DNA from 3 places in the Hwanghaeella sp. 1Z406 genome. Region 2 is predicted to be linked to each of the others. Evidence: predicted binding sites of a transcription regulator. Region 2 holds the regulator's gene; each other region holds the start of a gene.
What was found. Region 2 encodes PhoB, which activates phosphate uptake and scavenging genes when phosphate is short. Its sites were predicted from a motif close to TNTCATAAAACTGTCA; they were not measured.
Positions count from the first base shown of each region.

Region 1: the regulator PhoB is predicted to act here: its motif matches at 4,591-4,606, upstream of phnC (phosphonate ABC transporter ATP-binding protein).
Region 3: the regulator PhoB is predicted to act here: its motif matches at 2,616-2,631, upstream of ACOSDR_RS08270 (diacylglycerol/lipid kinase family protein).

Region 1 covers NZ_JBLZHU010000008.1:149,773-157,012, reverse strand. Annotated here, with positions in the region: gene phnE (phosphonate ABC transporter, permease protein PhnE) at 155-1,594, opposite strand; gene phnE (phosphonate ABC transporter, permease protein PhnE) at 1,630-2,484, opposite strand; gene phnD (phosphonate ABC transporter substrate-binding protein) at 2,565-3,479, opposite strand; gene phnC (phosphonate ABC transporter ATP-binding protein) at 3,592-4,440, opposite strand; gene ACOSDR_RS15955 (hypothetical protein) at 4,692-5,036, shown strand; gene speB (agmatinase) at 5,105-6,082, shown strand; gene ACOSDR_RS15945 (hypothetical protein) at 6,721-7,240, shown strand, end outside.
Region 2 covers NZ_JBLZHU010000002.1:283,278-290,517, forward strand. Annotated here, with positions in the region: gene pstA (phosphate ABC transporter permease PstA) at 2-1,279, shown strand; gene pstB (phosphate ABC transporter ATP-binding protein PstB) at 1,387-2,133, shown strand; gene phoU (phosphate signaling complex protein PhoU) at 2,206-2,979, shown strand; gene phoB (phosphate regulon transcriptional regulator PhoB) at 3,017-3,706, shown strand; gene fdhF (formate dehydrogenase subunit alpha) at 3,834-6,617, shown strand.
Region 3 covers NZ_JBLZHU010000003.1:186,494-193,733, forward strand. Annotated here, with positions in the region: gene ACOSDR_RS08260 (hypothetical protein) at 1-190, opposite strand, end outside; gene ACOSDR_RS08265 (RT0821/Lpp0805 family surface protein) at 892-1,476, opposite strand; gene ACOSDR_RS08270 (diacylglycerol/lipid kinase family protein) at 1,578-2,555, opposite strand; gene ACOSDR_RS08275 (UDP-2,3-diacylglucosamine diphosphatase) at 2,730-3,536, shown strand; gene ACOSDR_RS08280 (glycosyltransferase family 4 protein) at 3,533-4,624, shown strand; gene ACOSDR_RS08285 (class I SAM-dependent methyltransferase) at 4,635-5,393, opposite strand; gene ACOSDR_RS08290 (ABC transporter ATP-binding protein) at 5,817-7,240, shown strand, end outside.

The DNA of each region.
Region 1 (7,240 bases), on a different contig from region 2:
CGACCTTTCGGGTCAATCATTCGGACCAGGTGTCGCGCCAAGGGCCTGTAAAGAACCCTATAATCTGCTTTGGTCCATGGTTCTGGCGATACGCCGACACCGATCCTGCGATTATGCCAGAGATTCCAGATGCGATCAAATGGGGGACCTGTTTTTATCCCCGATCATTGATCAGCTTACGGCGCAGCCAGCCCGACGCGATATCCATGGATACAACAACGATCAGGGTCATGACGATCAGATACATCACATTTTCCCAATCCTGCTGTGTCTGCATCGATTGCACCAGTTTCAGGCCGATACCCCCAGCACCCAGCGCCCCAATCACGGTGGCGGATCGAATGTTGGATTCCAGATAATACAGAGTCTGGGAAACAAAGATCGGCAGGATTTGCGGTATCACACCAAAGCGATAGCGCTGGATCGCCGTTGCCCCGGTGGACCGAACGCCTTCCACCTGCTTTGAGTCAATATTTTCAATTGCTTCAGAAAACAATTTCCCCAAAGTGCCGGTATCGGTGAAAGCAATCGCAAGGGAACCGGTCAGGGGTCCAAGGCCGAATGCGCGGATGAAAATCAAGGACCAGATGATCTGGTCGATTCCGCGCAGAAAGTCGAACAGGCGGCGCAGTACCATGCGGCTGGCAAAGATCGGATTGAAATTTGCCGCTGCCAGAAAACCAAGGGGCAGGCCAACACCAGCGGCTACAAAGGTTCCCAGCAGCGCCATCAACAGTGTTTCCAGCAAGGCAATAAACATTTCGTTGTGTTGCCAGTCCGGGTTGCGCCAGAATTCCAGGAAGATAAATTCGGCATTGGATAGCGCCGGATCAATCCGCTCCTCAGACCAGGCGAGATCCCACAATGCAGCCGTGCTCAGACCATGCAATTGCGAGTTCGGGCCAAACCAGAAATATTCCCAACCAAAGAAATAGCGTTGAACAAGAATCTGCGCGCGGGTAACGCGCATTGTCTTGTAAAAGTCCGGTGCATATTCAAACTTTGTCGGTGCAAAGGACGACCCTTCCGGCAGGATGCCGCGTTTGACCATTTCGGCCATATCAAGGGCGTTTGCATTTCCGGACTGTTCCTCAGGGACATAACGGTATTGGTTATCGTCATCCAGGAAGGCGCGATAGCCATTCACATGCACGCCGTCCTTGGTCACGCGCGCGGCATAGGTCGATCCGTCCGGCGCGGTATAGTCCAGCCGTCCTGTTGCGAATGTGACGATATGGCGTCCCCCTAGCGAGACACGATACCTGTCACCATCTGTTGTGACCCAGCTGGGCAGGGGGTCCTGTTCGGTGTTCCGGTCGCCTTCGACCGTGACCGATACTTCATCCTGACGTGCGGAATAGCTGACCTGATATTTGTGGTGAAAGCTGTCACGCGACAGCAGCACGCCCCGGTTCCAATCTGCCGCCCCAAACACGCCTGAAACATCGAAGGCAACCCAGGCATAGACCAGATAAGCCAGAACGATGCCCAGGGACGTCAGGGGCCAGAAGGCCGCCAGACGGGACTTCCGGATCACCTCGCCATGGGTGCGGCGAAGGCGGTTCGCCTGGCTGTCGAGTGTCATCGTCGTCATGGGGTCGTGTCCTTAATCGTAAAGCGCGTGACAGGTCAGGCCATTTGATACGTGCCGCCGACCAAATTCCGCCGGATACGGCTGGAAATCTGGTCAATGACGACGATGGTCAGGAATAGCAGTAGAAACAGCGCCGAAATCTTGTCGCCTGCGCCCCAACTGATGGCGGTACGAAATTCCTGGCCGATCCCGCCAGCGCCAACAAAGCCTAAAATGGCTGAGGCGCGAATATTGATTTCAAACCGCAACAGCGCATAGCTGCAATAATTTGGCAGAACCTGCGGCAGGACGCCAAAGCGCATGCGCTGCAGCCAGCTGGCACCGGTCGCCTGCAGCCCTTCCAGCGGTTTCCTGTCGATATTCTCATTCACTTCTGAGAACAGTTTGCCCAAGGCACCGGCTGTATGCAGCATCACGGCGATGATTGCCGGTATCGGGGTCGCACCCAGTAAATAGATCAGGAAAAGCGCCAAAATCAGCTCTGGGAAGGCGCGGGTGATGTCCATCAATCGCCGCGCAATGGGGACAATGCCCGGTATGATGCCTAGATTGCGCGAGGAACAGAAGGCCAGGATCATTGCCATCACTGCGCCAAACAGGGTTCCAACCATGGCCATGTTGATCGTTTCCAACATGGCGGGCGAATATTCAAGGACGGTGATAAGCCAGTCATCGGCAGCAAAAGTGTCTTGAATGATTTGGGACGGGAAATCGAAGAATTTGGCAAGTCCCTGCCAGAAACCGCCGGAATTCAGGTCTTCCGCAATAGAAAAGCCCCCAAAGAAGACGATCAGCGATGCGCCAAGAAACACGGCTGTATAGAGCCGCCGTCTTTGTTCCATGCCATTGAAATGGCTTTGTAACTGGCCGATGGTCAGGGGGGTGTTCATTTTATCGAAGCTCCACAGTAAACGGACTGCGGCGCCGATGCGTTTAATGGCATCGGCGCCGCACAAAACCAATCCGCTGATTAGTTCTTCATGGAAGCCTTACGGGCTTCGATCACGCTGATATAGGCGTCGTGACCGATTGGGGCGATGCCTTTGACTTCACCGGCCATAACGCTGTAGGCGCATTCCGGGTCCATCGATTCCAGGCTGGCCATCAGACCGGTCATTTGCAGTTTCACGCGCTCTGGCAGGGCCTTGCGCAGAACGATCGGGCCTTCCGGGATAACTTTAGAGCGCCAGATTTCCTGGATTTCGGTCATGTCGACCAGACCGGCATCGGTTGCCTTGCGCAGTGCGCCGGAATTGTACCCTTCCTCCCAGTTGCCCAGGCCGTCTGCCCAGGTCACACCGGCATCAACATCGCCATTGGCAACGGCAACGATGGTTTGTTCATGACCACCAACGAATTTCACTTCCGAGAAGTAATCGCCGGATTTCATGGAATAGCCGCCTTCAGGAATTTCAACGGAAGGGATCAGATAGCCAGAGGTGGAGTTCGGATCACCGAAGGCAAAAACTTTGCCCTTCATATCATCCAGCGATTTGATGCCTGAATCAACGCGGGCAAAGCCGACAGAATAGTAGCCGTAAGACCCGTCTGTGTTGATTTTCACCAGAACCGGCTCAACCGCTTCCGGGTCTGCCATGTAAACTGCCGCATAAGCAGAGGCTCCAAGCCAGGCCATATCCAGGTTGCCACCGATCAGGCCTTCGATCACGCCGCTGTAATCAGCCGGGGCGAAGATTTTGGTTTCAACACCCAGCAATGCTTCGGTTCGGTCTTTCAGGCATTCATGAGACTTCAAACGGTCATTGGCGTTTTCACCGCCCAGAATGCCGATGCGAAACTCTGTGATTTCCTGTGCGCTGGCGGCGCTGGAAATGCTCATAATGGCGGCGGTGGCAACGGCGGCCGCGATGGATTTGATCTGCATGATATCTCTCTTTCTTGCTGTGGTAAGTTTAACGTCTGGTAAAGGGCACTTGCAGGACCAGGTGATCGGTATTCCATCACCTCGGTTTTGATTAAGCTCGCCTACCTTGTCCTCACAGGTTGACGACCTTCCCCGATGCGATCAGGTCATCCTGTTCGGTATCGGGTGTTTTTAAGACTTCGCGCTCATGCGAAATCGATGTCGATGTGGCAGCCTCGTTGAATTCCTCACCAGCGCCATAAATCTCCCGCGCCTGGGCGGTGGTCAGGTCATCAGGCCCACCGGAAAAGACGATCTTGCCATGGGCCATGCCAACGATGTGCTCACAATAGGTCCGCGCGGTATCCAGGGTGTGCAGGTTGCACACGACGGTTATGCCGTCTTCCTGATTGATGCGCTGCAGGGCATCCATGACCAGTTTCGCATTCATCGGATCCAGGGAGGCGATGGGTTCGTCCGCCAGAATAAGTTTCGGCTTCTGCACCAGGGCCCGGGCGATGGCGACACGCTGCTGTTGTCCGCCAGATAAAGTACCAGCCTGTTGCAGGGCGGTTTGTTCAATCCCCAGGCGTTCCAGCGCCAACAGGCCTTCCATGCGTTCCTTATCGGTGAACAGCCGGAAGACGCTGCGCAGGGTTCCAATATGGTTCAGGCGGCCCAGCATGACATTGGTCAGCACGTCCAAGCGCGGCACCAGATTGAATTGCTGGAAGATCATGGCACAGTCGGCCTGCCAGTCGCGCAGGGCCTTGCCTGAAAGGTTTGAAATATCGCGCCCGTGAAACCGGATTTTCCCGGATGTCGGAACGGCAAGGCGATTGATCAGGCGCAGCATGGTGGATTTTCCAGCGCCGGATCGACCAATAATTCCGACCATCGCCTTGTCTGGAATCGACAGATTCACGGCATCAACAGCGTGCAATTCACCAAATTTCTTTGTAAGAGACTGAATCTCTAGCATAACTTCCCCTGCATCTGTCACTGTCGGTTGGGACCGGTGTGATGCTGTCGACCATGGTTAAACGAAGGCGCGTCTCCGGATGCTCAGGCTTTCGCCCCTGATGCAGGCCCTTGATTACAGGTACAGCGTTGCAAACTTGTGCATAAAACGTTTCATATTCATGAAACAGTTGCGCAAAGGTCTATACGGCGGTTGCGTGGTGGCCTGTATTGCGTTTGTACTGGATGGCGTATCATCAGAAAGGAAACAGCGTGACGTCAAAACCAAACCCTTTGAAACTAAATAAGCTTCAGGCGCGAACCCTTGTCCTGGCACAGGTTATCGCCCGCGATCCGAATTCCTCCAGATCTGATGAGGCAACGGGAAATGTGACCCTGACCCGAATTCCCCATGCCCATGGTGATCATGTGCATGTCGGTGCCTTTACCGTTCATGCTCGCGACGCCAGCGGATTTTCAAATCCTGCCGTCTGGGTGGCTCTGGCGCGCAAGGGCTTGGTTGTCAGCCCGGATATGCATACGATCACCCTGACGCCGGAAGGGTTTGCCTATAATACCGGTCTGGGCGATCAGTTCTTAAATGAGTCGGATCATTAACGGTCTGGTGCACCGATAAGGGTCCCCTGTGGACGTGTTGGTTACGAAATCTGGGAAGGAATGCTGTGATGGCGGATGGTGAGATTAGTTACAAACCCCTGTCCGGAATGGTGCTGCCCCGATTTGCAGGAATTGCGACCTTTATGCGCCTGCCGCATGTTGCGCCAGAAGATGCCGGCGGGGTTGATATTGGTCTGACTGGCGTTCCCTGGGATGGGGGGACAACGAATCGCGCCGGGGCCAGACATGGACCCAGACAGATGCGCGATGCGTCCACCATGACGCGCAATTGCCACCATGTCAGCGGGATCATGCCGTATGAATTGGCCAATTGCGCTGATCTGGGCGATAGCCCCGTCAATCCGATCCAATTGGAAGATACGCTGGCCCGGATCGAAGAGCATTTCCGCAGGATTCATGAGAAGGGCATCCTGCCGTTGACCGCAGGGGGTGATCATCTGATTACGTTGCCTATCATGCGGGCCATTGCAGATAAGAAGAACCCGCTGGGTATGGTGCATTTTGACGCCCATACCGATACCTGGGATCGCTATTTTGGGGGAGCACTCTACACCCACGGTACGCCTTTCCGCCGGGCGATAGAAGAGGGGCTGTTGGATCCCAAGCGTGTTATTCAAATTGGCATACGCGGTGGATTGTATGGTCCTGAGGATAAGGAATGGGGGCTGGCTCAGGGCATTCGTGTTGTCGAAATTGAGGAATATTTCGATCTGGGGCCCGATAAGGTTGCGGACCTTGCCAGAGAGATTGTCGGAGGCGGTCCGGCCTATATCTCTTTTGATGTGGATGGCATGGATCCAGTTTATGCGCCGGGTACAGGAACGCCGGAAGTTGGCGGCTATTCCACCCATGACGCGCAACGCATGCTGCGCGGCCTGCGCGGGCTGGATATTGTGGGCGCAGATGTGGTTGAAGTATCCCCGCCTTTTGATCCGTCCGGCGCGACGGCCCTGGCAGGGGTTACAATGATGTGGGAAATTCTGTGCCTTATGGCGGAGCGAGTCGCGCAGACAAAGACTCAGTAACATTATTGACATTTTAGGCGCATTTTCCGTTTTTTGATCGGGGGTAGTTGGGGTATACGCTGGCGCGAATTGTTCTTTTTTATTAATTTGTTACAGGAATAACGCTTGAGACGCGCCTAATTTCCTATCGCAATGTCCATCTTGCGTGACCATTTTTGACTTGGCGGTTCGCGCTCGAAAGGCAAAATATTATCAGAAGTGACTGGTCTATAACTCTTATGACCATAAATTTTTTAGTAGTATATGCCAAAAGGCAGAAAAACGTACCCAAATACCGCCCGGCAGTTCTAATTAACGAATTATTAGGGCATTGTAATTAGATTGAAATACAAAAGGATCGTTAACAATAAGGTTAGGGATGGATTCTTATGTCCGCGTTGCGGCTCGAGTCAGTCGAACAATTATGTAAGGTTCTTCATGAACTCCCATCCAGGGAGTCGATACAAGTTGGACAAATGATTGCGCTAGGCCTTGAAGATATTGAAAAACAGGTTGGTCCCAAGCGTTGGTCCAAAATGCGGGAATTGGTCAGCAGCTTTGTTGAAAGCGCGATCCGGACCCATTCGGGAAAACTGGATTCGTATCTTAAATGCGAAGACGGCAGTTACGTTATCATCTTTCAGGGTGTTAACCAGGACATGGCCCTGTTGAAAGCCAGCAGAATTGCCAAACAGGTAAATGAAACCTTGTTTGGGCAGGGCGGATTCGAAGGAACGACACTCAGGACCATCATCTCTGAAGATGAAAAATGGAAGTCCAGTGCCGCGCTTAAACCGAATGAAGTGGCAAACATGTTGGCAAAAGGGGCAAGTAAGTTGCTCAACAGCGCTTCACTTGATGAACCCTTAAACATTGAAATTACAGATGAAATTCCGAACCCGCCATTTTCTCAAAGCATGTTGGATCGACAGGAGAGCCGAAAGCGGTTCGCCGCTGAAATGGCGGATATTGAAAACGTACCCAGTTTTCCGCTGTTTGTCGCTATGTGGTCTGTACCGACGAATATGATTGCAGGGTATCAGTGTGTCCCTGCGCGGCAGACGCCATTTCAGGACGAATTGTCGATCGGTTATGATGCGTTACCTTTTGATGCAACGCACCAGGACATTTTCTCCTTCGATATTGATATATTGGAATTTGGTCTGATGGCGCTGAAAG
Region 2 (7,240 bases):
TATGTCCGTGACGACCGTCCAACCATTGCCTGAGGATCAGGCAAAGAAGAATATCCAGCGGCGCAAGTCGAAGAATATCCGGCTTCAAATTTATGGCCTGTCAGCCATTGGAACCGCTGTTCTTTTGCTGGGAATCTTATTCAGTTCACTGCTTTACACGGGGGCTTCGGCTTTTACTCAGACGCATCTGACATTTGATGTGAAAATTGATCCTAATCTTGTTAAGGAAGATGACATCTTCGGCAGTAATTTCCGGGGTATCGTTCGCTCGGGTCTTTACAGCCTGTTTCCAGAAGTAACGAATCCCCGGGATCAGCGTCAATTGGGGGATATTCCTTCAAACGGGGCGCAATTCACGTTGCGAGACAGGGTTGTCGAAGATCCCAGCTTGATCGGTCAGACTGTTTCAATCACGGTCCCGGTGTCAGATGCCTTTGACCAATTCTATAAGGGTGTTATCCCCCGTGATGTGCCAGAAGATCAGCGCAAGGTCTCCAACAAGCAAATCGTGTGGTGGGATCAACTGGTAGATAACGGGCAAGTCTCCAAGCCATTCAACTGGACCCTGCTGTTTTCTGCCGACAGCCGCTTTCCCGAATTGGCTGGGTTGTCCGGTGCGATTGTAGGGTCCTTCTATGCCCTGCTGGTTTGTTTCCTGATCAGTTTCCCGGTTGGGATTGCAGCAGCGGTCTATCTGGAGGAGTTTGCCCCGAAAAACCGCTGGACTGATCTGATTGAAGTGAACATCAACAATCTTGCTGCCGTACCATCTGTCGTATTCGGTTTGTTGGGTCTTGCGGTATTCCTTCAGTTCTTTGGTCTGCCGCGCTCTGCGCCTCTGGTCGGTGGGATGGTTTTGTCGCTAATGACACTGCCTACGATCATTATTACCACGCGGGCGGCGCTGAAGGCGGTGCCTCCCTCGATCCGTGAAGGCGGTTTTGGGATTGGCGCCTCGCACCAGCAAGTGGTCATGCATCATGTTTTGCCTTTAGCCATGCCAGGTATCCTGACCGGGACGATTATCGGTCTGGCCCAGGCCTTGGGCGAAACCGCGCCATTGCTGCTGATTGGCATGAACGCCTTCATTACCTCTGCGCCGGGTGGAATAATGGACTCGGCAACAGCGCTTCCAACACAGATATTTATCTGGGCAGACAGCCCTGAGCGGGGGTTTGTTGCCCGCACATCGGCAGCCATTCTGGTTCTGATCGGGTTTCTGGTCGTTATGAACCTAATCGCCGTCGTTCTTCGTCAACGCTTCCAACGTAAGTGGTAGGATCCATGTCTTCAGAATCAATTGAACCAACAGCCTTCGACCATGCCAAGGATTCAAGCAAGGTGACCGTCTCGGCATCCCCCAGCACAGGCACGGGCAATGCGAAAATGAAGGGCCGCAAGGTCACCGTTTTCTATGGTGAAAAGCAGGCGCTGTTTGATGTTGATATCGACATCATGGAAAACGAAGTAACTGCCCTGATCGGCCCGTCCGGTTGCGGTAAGTCGACTTTCCTGCGCTGCCTGAACCGGATGAACGATGTCGTCGATATTTGTCGCGTCCATGGTGAGATCATCATGGATGGCAAGGATATCTATGATCGGGATGTTGATGTCGTGCATCTTCGCGCCCGCGTCGGCATGGTGTTCCAGAAGCCCAATCCTTTCCCCAAGTCGATCTATGAGAACGTGGCTTATGGGCCGCGCATTCATGGCCTGACTCGCAACAAGTCGGAACTGGACGAGATTGTTGAAACCTCGTTGCAGAAGGCAGGTCTTTGGAGTGAGGCAAAGGATCGCCTGAACCAGCCGGGCACCGGACTTTCTGGTGGTCAGCAGCAGCGTCTGTGTATTGCCCGTGCAATCGCCGTCGCCCCGGAAGTCATTCTGATGGATGAACCCTGTTCGGCGCTGGATCCGATTGCGACTGCAAAGATCGAGGATCTGATTCACGAATTGCGCGAAAACTACACCATCGCCATTGTGACCCATTCCATGCAGCAGGCGGCACGCGTGTCACAAAAGACAGCGTTCTTCCATTTGGGGAATCTTGTGGAATATGGTGAAACAGAACAGATTTTCACCAATCCCAAGGAAGAGCGGACGCAAGGTTATATCACCGGACGGTTTGGCTGATTTTTTCCGAATCCTGATATACTGGGTCTCCTGCGGGGCTCGCCCGGCACCTGATAGAAAGAGTGATGTATCATGTCGAATGTCTCCGAAGGTCATATTCATGCAGAATATGACAATGAATTTAAAAAACTGACCAAGCTGTTGGCCCGGATGGGTGGACTTGCGGAAAGTCAGTTGGCCAACGCCCTGATCGCGATTGAAAAACGCGACAATAAGCTGGCGATGGCCGTGAAGGACGGGGATAAGGAAATTGACGCGCTGGAGCACGAGATCGAAAGTCTGGTCGTGCGGATGTTGGCCCTGCGCCAGCCGATGGCCAATGATCTGCGCTATGTCGTATCCACCCTGCGCACGTCTTCGGATATTGAACGGATCGGCGATTACGCAAAGAACATCGCCAAACGTGCCATGGCGCTGAACCAGCTTCCGGCAGAGCCTTTGTTGCGGGGCGTGCTGCGCATCGGTCGCCCGGTTCAAGCCATGCTGAAAGACGTGATGGACGCCCATCTGCAAGGCGACACGGCCAAAGCCATTGAAGTGTGGGAGGCCGATGAAGAGGTTGATGCCCTATACACCAGCCTGTTTCGTGAATTGCTGACCTATATGATGGAAGACCCCCGGCATATCACGCCCTGCACCCACTTGCTGTTTATCGCAAAGAATCTGGAGCGAATTGGCGATCACGCGACCAATATCGCTGAAATCATCCATTTCCAGGTGGAAGGTGTGTCCCTGGGCGATCGCCGCCCGAAGGCGGATGCCTCTAACTATGAAGTCATGCAGCCAGAGGATGACTCAGATGACGACGATGAAGACGATAACGACGGGCCTACGGGCAATGTCTGATGTGCGCGATCAAGTCTCGGTGAAATCAATGGGGGGCATGAAGCCCAAAGTATTGATTGTCGAAGACGAAACCGCAGTGGTGACGCTGCTGCGCTATAATTTGGAATATCAGGGTTTTGAAGTCGATGCCGTTTCCGATGGCGAAGAGGCCCTGGTCGCGATTGAGGAAAATCCACCCGATATCGTGCTGTTGGACTGGATGCTGCCGCAATTGTCCGGCATTGAAGTATGCCGCCAGCTACGTCGCCGTCCGGCCACCAAAACCCTGCCGATCATTTTGTTGACGGCGCGGGGCGAGGAAGCCGATACCGTGCGCGGCCTGGATTCTGGTGCGGATGATTATGTCACCAAGCCGTTCTCCCCCGCGGAATTGACGGCCCGGGTGCATGCCTTGCTGCGCCGTTCTCGCCCGGCCTTGTCGGATGAGGCATTGAACGCTGCGGATGTTCAGATGGATCTGGCAGCCCACCGCGTTCATCGCAATGGCCGCGAAATCAAGCTGGGCCCGACGGAGTACCGCCTGCTGCGTCATTTCATGGAACATCCAGGCCGGGTCTTCAGCCGTGAACAACTGCTGGACGCGGTTTGGGGTCGTGATGTCTATGTCGAATTGCGCACTGTGGATGTGCATATCCGTCGCCTGCGCAAGGCCCTGAATGAAGGTGGGGAGACCGATGTGATCCGCACCGTGCGGTCCGCCGGCTATGCTTTGGAACTGCAAAGCTGACAACTTGACGCTCTTTTCTCGCTGAACGGCGCAAATTGGCTATAATTCCAGGGCGGTATAAGGCATTGTGCCTCCCGACCCTGGAACCAGCCTGTCCTCTGTGATACAGAGGGTAAAAGGATTTGCGATGCCCGACACAGCCTTGAAAACCATCACCTTTTCTCTTGATGGACGCGATGTGACCGCGTTTCCTGGCGAAAGCATTTGGCAGGTCGCCAAACGTGAAGGCACAACAATTCCGCATCTGTGCTGGCAGCCGGAACCTGGCTATCGTGCTGATGGCAATTGTCGTGCTTGTATGGTGGAGATTGAGGGCGAACGGACCCTGGCGGCCTCCTGTATCCGCACGCCCAGTGAAGGCATGGTCGTTAAATCCGCCTCTGATCGCGCCAAGGCGTCCCGGGATATGGTGTTTGAACTGTTATTGGCTGACCAGCCCGCGCGGGAAGTCGCCCATGAAACAGACAGCAAGTTCTGGACATGGATCGACAAAATGGATGTCGAAACATCCCGTTTTCCTCAGCGCGCGACGCCTGAAACGGATGCCAGTCATGCGGCAATGCGGGTCAATCTTGATGCCTGTATCCATTGCAATCTGTGTGTTCGCGCCTGTCGGGAAGTTCAGATCAATGATGTGATCGGCATGGCCTATCGCGGGCACGGGGCCAAGATCGTGTTTGATTTTGATGATCCGATGGGCCAATCGACCTGTGTCGCCTGTGGTGAATGTGTTCAGGCCTGCCCGACCGGGGCGTTGATGCCCGCCACTAAGGTCGATGAAAGTCAGGTCTATGTCGGTGCAGCGGACTCGATTGTAGACTCTGTCTGCCCCTTCTGTGGCGTCGGCTGTCAGACGGAAATCCATGTTAAAGACAATAAAATCGTTGAAGTACGCGGCAAGAATGGGCCAGCCAATGAACAGCGCCTGTGCGTCAAGGGGCGGTTTGGGATGGATTATTCCAGCCATGCCGGACGCCTGACCAAGCCCTTGATCCGCAGAAAGGATGCGGAAAAGCGTTGGGATATCGAAGTCGATCCAATGAATCCGCTGACGCATTTCCGGGAAGCCACCTGGGAAGAAGCCATCGAAGTCGCGGTTTCGGGCCTACGTAAGATCCGCGATGACAAGGGCGGTGACGCCCTGGCCGGATTTGGCTCTGCAAAAGGATCGAATGAAGAAGCCTATCTGTTCCAGAAGTTGGTGCGGACCGGGTTTGAAACCAACAATGTCGATCACTGCACCCGTCTGTGTCATGCATCCTCTGTCGCGGCCCTGATGGAAGGGGTGAATTCCGGCGCTGTGACGGCACCCTTTACCGCCGCGAAAGATGCCGATTGCATGATCGTGATTGGCGCACGTCCTGCCCAGAATCACCCCGTTGCGGCGACATTTTTGAAGCAAGCGGTAAAGCGCGGTGCCAAAATGATTGTACTGGACCCACGGGGTCAGGATTTGGCGCGCCACGCCTGGAAGCATCTGCAATTCACGCCAGGCCGCGATGTGCCGCTGTTGAATGCGATGATCCATACCATCATCTACGAAAATCTGGTGGACGAGCAGTTCATTCAGGCGCGGGTGGAAAACTATCAGGCCGTGAAAGAGAATGTGCGGCCGTTCTCGCCAGAAGAAATGGCGCCGATTTGTGGCATTGATGCTGAAACCATTCGGGAGGTTGCGCGCGTCTATGCGCGGTCGGAAAAATCGATCATTTTCTGGGGGATGGGTGTTTCCCAGCATGTGCACGGTACCGACAATGCCCGCTGCCTGATCACCCTGGCTGCCATTACCGGCCAGATCGGTCGGCCCGGTACCGGGCTGCACCCGCTGCGCGGTCAGAATAATGTTCAAGGCGCGTCCGATGCCGGCCTGATTCCCATGGTATTCCCCGACTATAAATCTGTCGAAAACCCCGAAATTCGGGAAATGTACGAAAAATTCTGGGGCCAGAGCCTGGACCCCAATCGCGGCCTGACCGTGGTTGAAATCGTCGACGCGATTCTGGCTGGCAGCATTAACGGCATGTATATCATGGGCGAAAATCCGGCCATGTCGGACCCTGATACCCGTCATGCCCGTCAGGCCCTGGCGGAATTGGACCATCTGGTCGTGCAGGACATCTTCCTGACCGAAACCTGTTATCATGCGGATGTGATTTTCCCCGCCTCTGCCCTGGCTGAAAAATGGGGTACCTTCACCAATACCAATCGACAAGTTCAAATCGGCCGGCCCGCGCTGACTCCGCCGGGGGACGCGCGTCAGGACTGGGAATTGATTCAGGCCATTGCCCAGGGATTGGGGCTGAACTGGAACTACAGCCATCCGAAAGAGGTCTTTGCGGAAATGGGACGGATTATGCAGTCCTTTAACGGCATTACCTGGGACCGGTTGGAAAATGAAGGGGCGGTCACCTATCCCTGTGACGATGAAACGACACCCGGACACGAGATTATTTTCGCAGAATCCTTCCCCACAGCGAATGGTCGCGTGAAATTGACCCCAACCGATCTGGTGCCACCATCAGAATTGCCGGATGCGGACTATCCGATGGTGCTGACCACCGGACGCTTGCTGGAACATTGGCATACGGGTGCGATGACAAGACGCGCCACGGTGCTGGATATTCTTGAGCCGGAAGCCGTCGCCCATCTGCATCCCAGATGGCTGGCGAAGCATGGCGTGAAACCTGGTGATATGGTCGCCGTTCACACCAGACGCGGCGCGGTCAAGGTAAAGGCGCGGGCGGACCGGGATGTTACAGAAGACATGGTCTTCATGCCGTTCTGTTTTGCCGAAGGGCCGGCCAATATGCTGACAAACCCGCAATTGGATCCGTTTGGTAAGATTCCAGAATTCAAATTCTGCGCCGCCCGTGTCGCCCCCCTGGTTCAAGTGTCAGAGGCAGCAGAATAGGGACCACAGGCACCAATTGCGCCTGCCGCCCTGGACCCCGGATCAAGTCCGGGGTGACGAAATTCTCACAAATACGCACCCTCACCCTGAGGAGCCGAGTGTCTCGAAGGGTGATCTGCCTGGAAGCACCGGACTTACAGCCCCTCCTTCGAGACGGCGCTAACGCGCCTCCTCAGGATGAGAATGGGGCGGTTTGGAATCGTGTGAGCCAGCCCCTCTGCGCCCTTTGCGCCTTCTCTGCGTTCTTTGCGATTACTCTTCAAAGGAGGAGACGCGGAGGGCGCAAAGACAATCCCTGTCTCGTCTTACCCGCGCAGGCGGGTATCCAGGGCCACAGGCACCAAATTCACCTGCCGCCCTGGACCCCGGATCAAGTCCGGGGTGACGAAATTCCCGCAAATACGCACCCTCACCCTGAGGAGCGGAGCGTCTCGAAGGGGGAGCCTTCTGTAAGCACAGACCTTACAGCCCCTCCTTCGAGACGGCGCTATCGCGCCTCCTCAGGATGAGAGTGGGGCGGTTTGGAGTTTTATGTGTCAGGCCGCTCCGCGCCCTTTGCGCCTTCTCTGCGCTCTTTGCGATTAATCTTCAAAGGAGGGAACGCTGAGGACGCGAAGACAATC
Region 3 (7,240 bases), on a different contig from region 2:
ATATTCTCCCAACACCAAATAACAGCGTAAACCGCCGCCGCTGATCGATGACAACAGTTTCGGGCGCGGGAACGGGAACGATGCGATCTCCATGGGTGATGAGACCCAGCGTCTTTTCCGGCAGCGTCAGCTGCGACTCTCCCAATGCGCCGATGACATTAATCAGAAGGGCGCTTTGCCGCAGGGTCAACTGACCCTGAAGCGCTTCTCCTTTCCCTATTGATCGACTCCCAGGGAGAAAATTTCTCAAGGTCATAGGGGATTTGAGCGCTTCAGGTAAAAAGAACACGTCCGGTCCCAAGGCGCGACGCGTGTCATCCCAAGAAAATTTTGACAATTTAGCATCAGAATCGAGGTCCCTGGCCGGGGAACCATAATGTTTCTGGATGCCGGTCTCTTCCGCCATGCTGCAGCGCATGAAAAATGGTAAAAAAACCGTGCTAATCAGCAGGGACGACAAAGTCAGTGAGCAAAATTTAAGCATTACAAAAATCCTCTACCACTGTGATTTTCCGCCGCAGCCTGCACATTCGCAACAAAGGATTTTTGATTAAATCGCCAGAAATCGGGAGAAATCAGAGAGAATTTCCGACCAGGCTATTTTTAGGGCGGAAAATTGCCTAATATTTGTGCGTTGCAACACGATAAGAACGCTTGATTTCGAATGTGTTATCTGTCAATTATTGCACTGCAACATGATCCGCCTAATCATGTTGTGACGTGAACACTGCAGTTTGTGCTTTAGCACTGTAAACCTGCGCTGTTACGTCCGTATTGGGCGTTTCCTCCCTAAACTTGGGCCGCGTTTCGACGCGGTCCTTTTTTTTGCAGGCATAACGCATCGCATGAGCAGCAATTTCTGAGGGAGGGGGAGCTATACCGCCCAGACCATCACCCGGTTGTGGCGTAAACCACCCAATGGCCCGCTTCTGTCAGACATGCTGTTTCACGACCGGAAACCGTATTACCGTCGACATTCACCTGTGCATCATATTCGCGACATATACGACCCTGCGCATTCAGGAAGGTACGCATGGGGGTGATGCTGCCATGGGTGCCGGTGGATTTGTTCTGCCACGTCGCCGTTTCCCCGGCGGGAGCCTGTGTCAGGCTTTGATATGCCGTCTGCTGCATGGAGGTCCTGTCATACCGGGTCAGGTTATCCGACAGCAGTTTCCCGCCATAGGCACCCGCAGCCCCTAATCCCAGTGCCCATAACAGCCGGGTATCATCATTGCCAAAATACTCATACCCGATCAAACCGCCCACAACCGCGCCGGCAACAGCACCGATTGCCAGTTTATCGTCCCGGGATAATTCTTCCTGTCCGGTCGTACACGCGACCTGAGAAAATAGAAGACTGCCAGACAGCACCAAGGCGCACAGCCGTTTCGCTATCGGTCGCTTACTGGGATGTGGCGTTAGAGTGGATGCAAAAGCCGGGACAATTGCCCCGCAGGTCGGATGGTTCTTCATTCCGTTTCTCCTGGCAAAAAGGCGGAAAATCCTTCTGGGCCGCCCCTGTTCACCATCTGACCTACCAGAATTTGCAACGAAATGCCACTGTAATTAAGATTTTAAGACTTCCCGTAGACTGGCTGCTCTACCACGGGGGGCGCAATGGCGGTAGACGTTGGCACCAGAACACGGGAAAGATCGGGTACCAGAATGCGCAACGGACGACTGCCCAGTGCAATTTCCATTGGCGCCTGACCGATCAGATCACCATCAGACTGAATGGGTTCCCCAACCGGGCCATCAATACGCACCCGCCGCGCCCGCAACAGCGTCGCATCCGGCAGTTTAGCGACACGATTGGTCAACAGGGCAAATCCATATCGAACCAACGCCCATCGACTGGTACCCTTCAACAGCACGACACTGATGCTGTCATCACCCAGCCTGGTATCAGGGGATATCACGAATGGCCCCGCATAGTGACTGGCATGGGTCACAATCGCCAGTCCCGCCTGATGGGTGTGGCCGTCAACGGTAACCGTGATCGTGGTTTCGGCGTTACGTACAATTTCCCGAACCGCCGCCATCACATAAGCCATTTTGCCAATAATGCGTTTCAGCTTGCTGTTTACTTCCGCGACCACGCGCGCGTCGGGACCTGCGCTGACCATCAACAGGAAGCCACGCGCGCCCGCCAGAGCTGGATAAATCTCAGCAACGCGCCCCTGTGACGGCATTTCTGCGGCGCGCTTCAACTTCAATCCCAGGCCTAGTTCAAAGGCAAAGACATTTGCAGTTCCCAGAGGAGCAATGGCCATCGGGATCGGGCGCCCGATCAAACCATTGGCGACCTCATTAATTGTGCCATCCCCGCCTGCGGCCACGACAACATCAACTGTGGCAACATCAAGTTCCGCTGCAATATTCGTCGCATGACCGGGCCCTTCGGTACGGCGCAAGACGACATCATGACCGCGCGCGCGCAAATGCTTCAAGAAACCACGAAGACGACCGCGCTGACGAAACCCTGCAACAGGATTATAAATAACCGCCACCCGCCTGCGAATCGGGTCCGCAACTTCCTTTTTATTTACCACTGATAAGGTTCTCCATTACGACGAAACAAGGGAAATAGAGTGTCTTAGATGTAATTTCTATTTCTTTTTTGTTAAACTTAGGTGAAAGAAAATAAGAATTACCATAATTACTTATTTTCTTCACACTACACCCGTATTCCCTGCGGATCGAAAGATTTAAAGGCGGATACGGATATGCACGGGTTTCGCGGCGTCAGTCGTTATCGCACAGTATGGATCTCTGACACCCATTTGGGAACCAGGGGATGCAAGGCGGAATTCCTTCTGGATTTTCTGCAACATACGGAGTGTGAAACACTTTACCTGGTTGGCGACATTATCGATGGATGGCGCCTGAAGAAATCCTGGTATTGGACCGCAACACAAAATGACGTTGTACAAGAAGTTCTGAGGAAAGCCCGCAAGGGCTGTCAGGTAATCTATGTTCCTGGCAATCATGATGAAGTGCTGCGCGACTACACCAACCTGTTTTTTGGGGGCGTGTTGGTCAAGGATGAAGCAATCCACAAAGGTGCCGATGGACGCAGCTATCTGATCATCCATGGGGACAAGTTCGATTCCGTTGTGAAATACGCCAAGTGGTTGGCCTATCTGGGGGATTGGGCCTATACGATCCTGCTGTCGACCAATCATTACTTCAACCAGGTGCGACGTTGGTTAAACCTGCCCTATTGGTCGCTGTCTGCATTCTTGAAGCAAAAGGTCAAGAACGCCGTCGAATTCATCAGTAAATTCGAAGAAGCCGTCGCGCATGAGGCCAAACAACGCGGCGTGGATGGTGTGATCTGTGGTCACATCCATCATGCCGAAATGCGCGAAATCAATGGAATATTGTACTGCAATGATGGCGATTGGGTCGAAAGCTGTACTGCCCTGGTGGAACATGCCAATGGCCGCATGGAAATCATCCAATGGACGGACAACACAGCACATGTCCCGGTCCTGCAGGACCATAGAATGACTGCGAAGGCACCTGTATGAACGCCGTGACATCAAAGAATATCAGCGTGACAACGGCGCAACCCGATATCTCCGCCGTGCCGGGCCAGCGGCTGGTTATTGTCAGCGATGCCTGGTTGCCACAAATCAATGGCGTGGTGCGCACATTGGATCGCACCCGACAGGAAATGGAAAAGCTGGGGCTTGAAGTGCATGTCATCGGCCCGGATCGTTTTCGGACCATCCCATGCCCGACCTATCCAGAAATCCGGCTGGCGATGAATGCCTTATGGGCCCTGCCGAAAATGCTGAAGGACCTGATGCCGGCTGCCATCCACATCGCAACCGAAGGTCCGCTGGGATCTGCGGCAAGACGCTTTTGCAAAAAGCACAAGCATCCCTTTTCCACCAGCTTTCATACCCGCTTTCCAGAATATATTCATGCCCGATGCGGCCTGCCGGTTTCCATCACCTATGCCTGGATGCGGAAATTTCATGGCGACGCATCGGTGACCATGGTCACCACGCCGACCATGCGCACCGACCTGGACAGTCGGAATTTCAAAAACCTGGAAATCTGGTCCCGGGGCGTTGATCTGGAGCTGTTCCGTCCGCGCCCGAAAGACATTCTGGATTTCCCCCGCCCAATTTTCATGAATATCGGCCGGGTTGCGGTGGAGAAGAATATTGGGGCCTTTCTGGAATTGGGTCTGCCCGGCACCAAGGTCGTCGTTGGTGGCGGCCCCCAACTGGAAGAACTGAAGGCCGCGTATCCTGACGTTAAGTTTCTGGGGCCCAAGACGGGCGAAGACCTAGCGCGCCACTATGCCGCCGCCGATGTTTTCGTCTTTCCCAGCCGAACGGATACATTTGGGTTGGTTCTGCTGGAAGCCCTGGCGTCCGGGGTGCCGGTCGCGGCCCTGCCAGTGCCAGGCCCCATCGATGTGATTGGTGACAACAGTTGTGGTGTTCTGGATGAAGACCTGCAACGCGCCGCCATGCGGGCCCTGGAAATTGATCCTGCCCTGTGCCGTCGTCATGCGGAAAAGTTCAGCTGGGAAGCATGCTCCCTGCAATTTTTGCAAAACCTAACGGCAAATCAAAAGCCAAAACCTGACCAATCATCCTAAGCCATTTTGCTTATTTGGTCGCCAGCAACTGAATCCCGGATTTACCAAAAGACCAGGTTCGCTTGTGCATCACATCCGAAAAGCCAACGCGCTTTAAGAAGGGAACAATATTTTCCCGCGTGAAGTACAGTTTATGATCGGGTGCACCCAAAAACCGGGTCACAGCACCATCAGGCGTCAGATATTCTTCCAAATCCGGCGTTGTTAGATACAGTACCCCGCCCTTGCGCAACAATTGAAACAGGCGTGCAGCAAAATCGAACGGGTCGATCGTGTGCTCGATGACTTCAGAACAATAAATTGCATCGAACTCCCCGGGCCCTGAATACGCCTCCAGTGATGTGCAATGGAACGGAATTTCTGGAAACAGTTCAGCGGATTGACGGGCAAGATTCTTGCTGATTTCAATGCCTTCCGGCAGAAGCCCGATTTCTTTCGCCATGGCACAGAACAGACCGACATTGCTGCCGACGTCCAGTACCCGACTTCCACCCGTCATGTGGCGTTTCAACCATTTAGCACGGGATTTGGATCGGCGGGCTTTGCTTTTCCACTTCGGCGTCATAACACGCATATAGTCGCCGCCAATTTCGTCCTGGATGTCATCAATTTCATCCACGGACGGCATATGCTGCAGGCAGACAAAACCGCTGTCGGGGAACCGTATCCAAGTCACTGTGCCCCCATCCGGATCAGATTGGACACAAAACTCCTCGATACGATCCGATCCGGAAATCGGACAGGTAAGCGTCACTGTTTGAGAGGTCATGGGCGATCAACTATGTAGACAAAAAGAATAACGATGGCGCAAATATTCGCGCCGATTATAAAAAGACCATCCAGCGATCCCGCCTTAATCGGCACCCAAAAAACCGCCACCAGGATCGGCAAAAGGCAAACGCTGATCGCCAGGAGTATTTTAGGAATGTTCATTCCGACTTAAGCCTGTTCCAGCATAAAATTCGACCCTATCCATTGGGTAGCACCGCATCCGCAACACCCGGCATAAACCCAGCACCAAAGCATTCCTGATGCATTGCCTTGCGTATACCGCACTATCCCCAGCCTGTCCACGTCCGCCTGATGATTTGCCACCGCTTCATTAGGATGGGTTACCGGCGTGACGCCCCGTGCGACCCATGCTATAGGGCGGATATCGTGAAAACCTTAAACCAGCGAACCGGGATCAACGGTGGCACAGAACGACTCCCAGACACAAAAAACAGGTAGATTTCGGTTTGATCCGGTCACCAAGAAACTGACCTGGCGCCTTTGGCGTGACTATATGTCCGAACATCTGCGCATGATCATCCTGGCGACCTTCTGGATGTTGTTGGTGGCTGTGGCCAGTGCCGCCCTGGCAAAGCTGATTGAACCCGCCTTGAACGAGGCCTTTATCAATCAAAGCGAAGTCTGGATCTGGTATTCTGCGCTTGGCTTTTTTATCGCATCCTTCTTCCGCGGACTGGCAAATTTTATGCAATCCGTGCTGATGCAAATGGTGGGTTTGCGGATCATTGAAAAAATGCAGAACCAGATGTTCCGATCTCTTCTGCATATCGAGATTCGATATCTTGAGCAGGAGGGAACGGCGCGCCAGTTATCGCGCTTCACGTCCGATTGCTATGTTCTGCGCGATGCCGTAACGAAGGTTTTTACCGGTTTTGGACGCGATTCAATGACGCTGGCGGCAATGATCGGGTTGATGGTTTATCAGAACTGGCAATTGTCGTTGTTTGCCCTGTTCTTCTTTCCAATCAGCATTTTCCCCATCGCCCGGATCGGTCGGCGCCTGCGCAAAGTATCCGAAGCCACCCAGGTGGAATTCGGGCAGATGACATCTGTCCTAGACGACAGTTTGAAGAATGCCCGCCAGGTCCGGGCCTATTCCATGCAGGAATACGAAGCCAAACGGGGATCCGGCGCATTCCTGACCACCTATAAGCTGCTCTTAAAGGCGGTGCGCACTCGCTCGCTCAGCTATCCCATCATGGATACGCTGGCGGGATTCACCTTGTTTAGCATCATTGCCCTGGGGGGATATCAGATCCTGGCGGGGGAACAGACCGTCGGGTCATTCATGTCCTTCTTTGTCGCGGTCTTTGTCGCCTATCAACCCTTGCGCAGCCTGGCCAGCCTGAACAATTCCCTTCAGGAAGGTCTGGGGGCGGCAAAGCGCAATTTCGACCTGATTGATCATGTGCCCGCCATTCAGGACGCGCCCGATGCGGTGGAAATGACCCCCGGCCCGGGTCGGGTTACCCTGAAGGATGTGCATTTCGCGTATGATGCGGATGCACCGGTTCTGGATGGCATAACGCTGGACATCACGGCGGGTGAAACGGTCGCATTGGTTGGGCCGTCGGGTGCTGGAAAATCTACGATCCTGAACCTGATCCCACGGTTTTACGATGTGACCGCCGGACACGTCCTGATCGATGGTCAGGACATTCGACAGGCGACCCTGACGTCTGTCATGGGACATATCGCCTTGGTCAGCCAGGAACCGGCATTATTCAACGACACGATCCGCGCCAACATTGCCTATGGCCGTTTTGGTGCCAGTGAAGACGACATCATTCAGGCGGCCAGGGACGCTGCCGCCCATGACTTCAT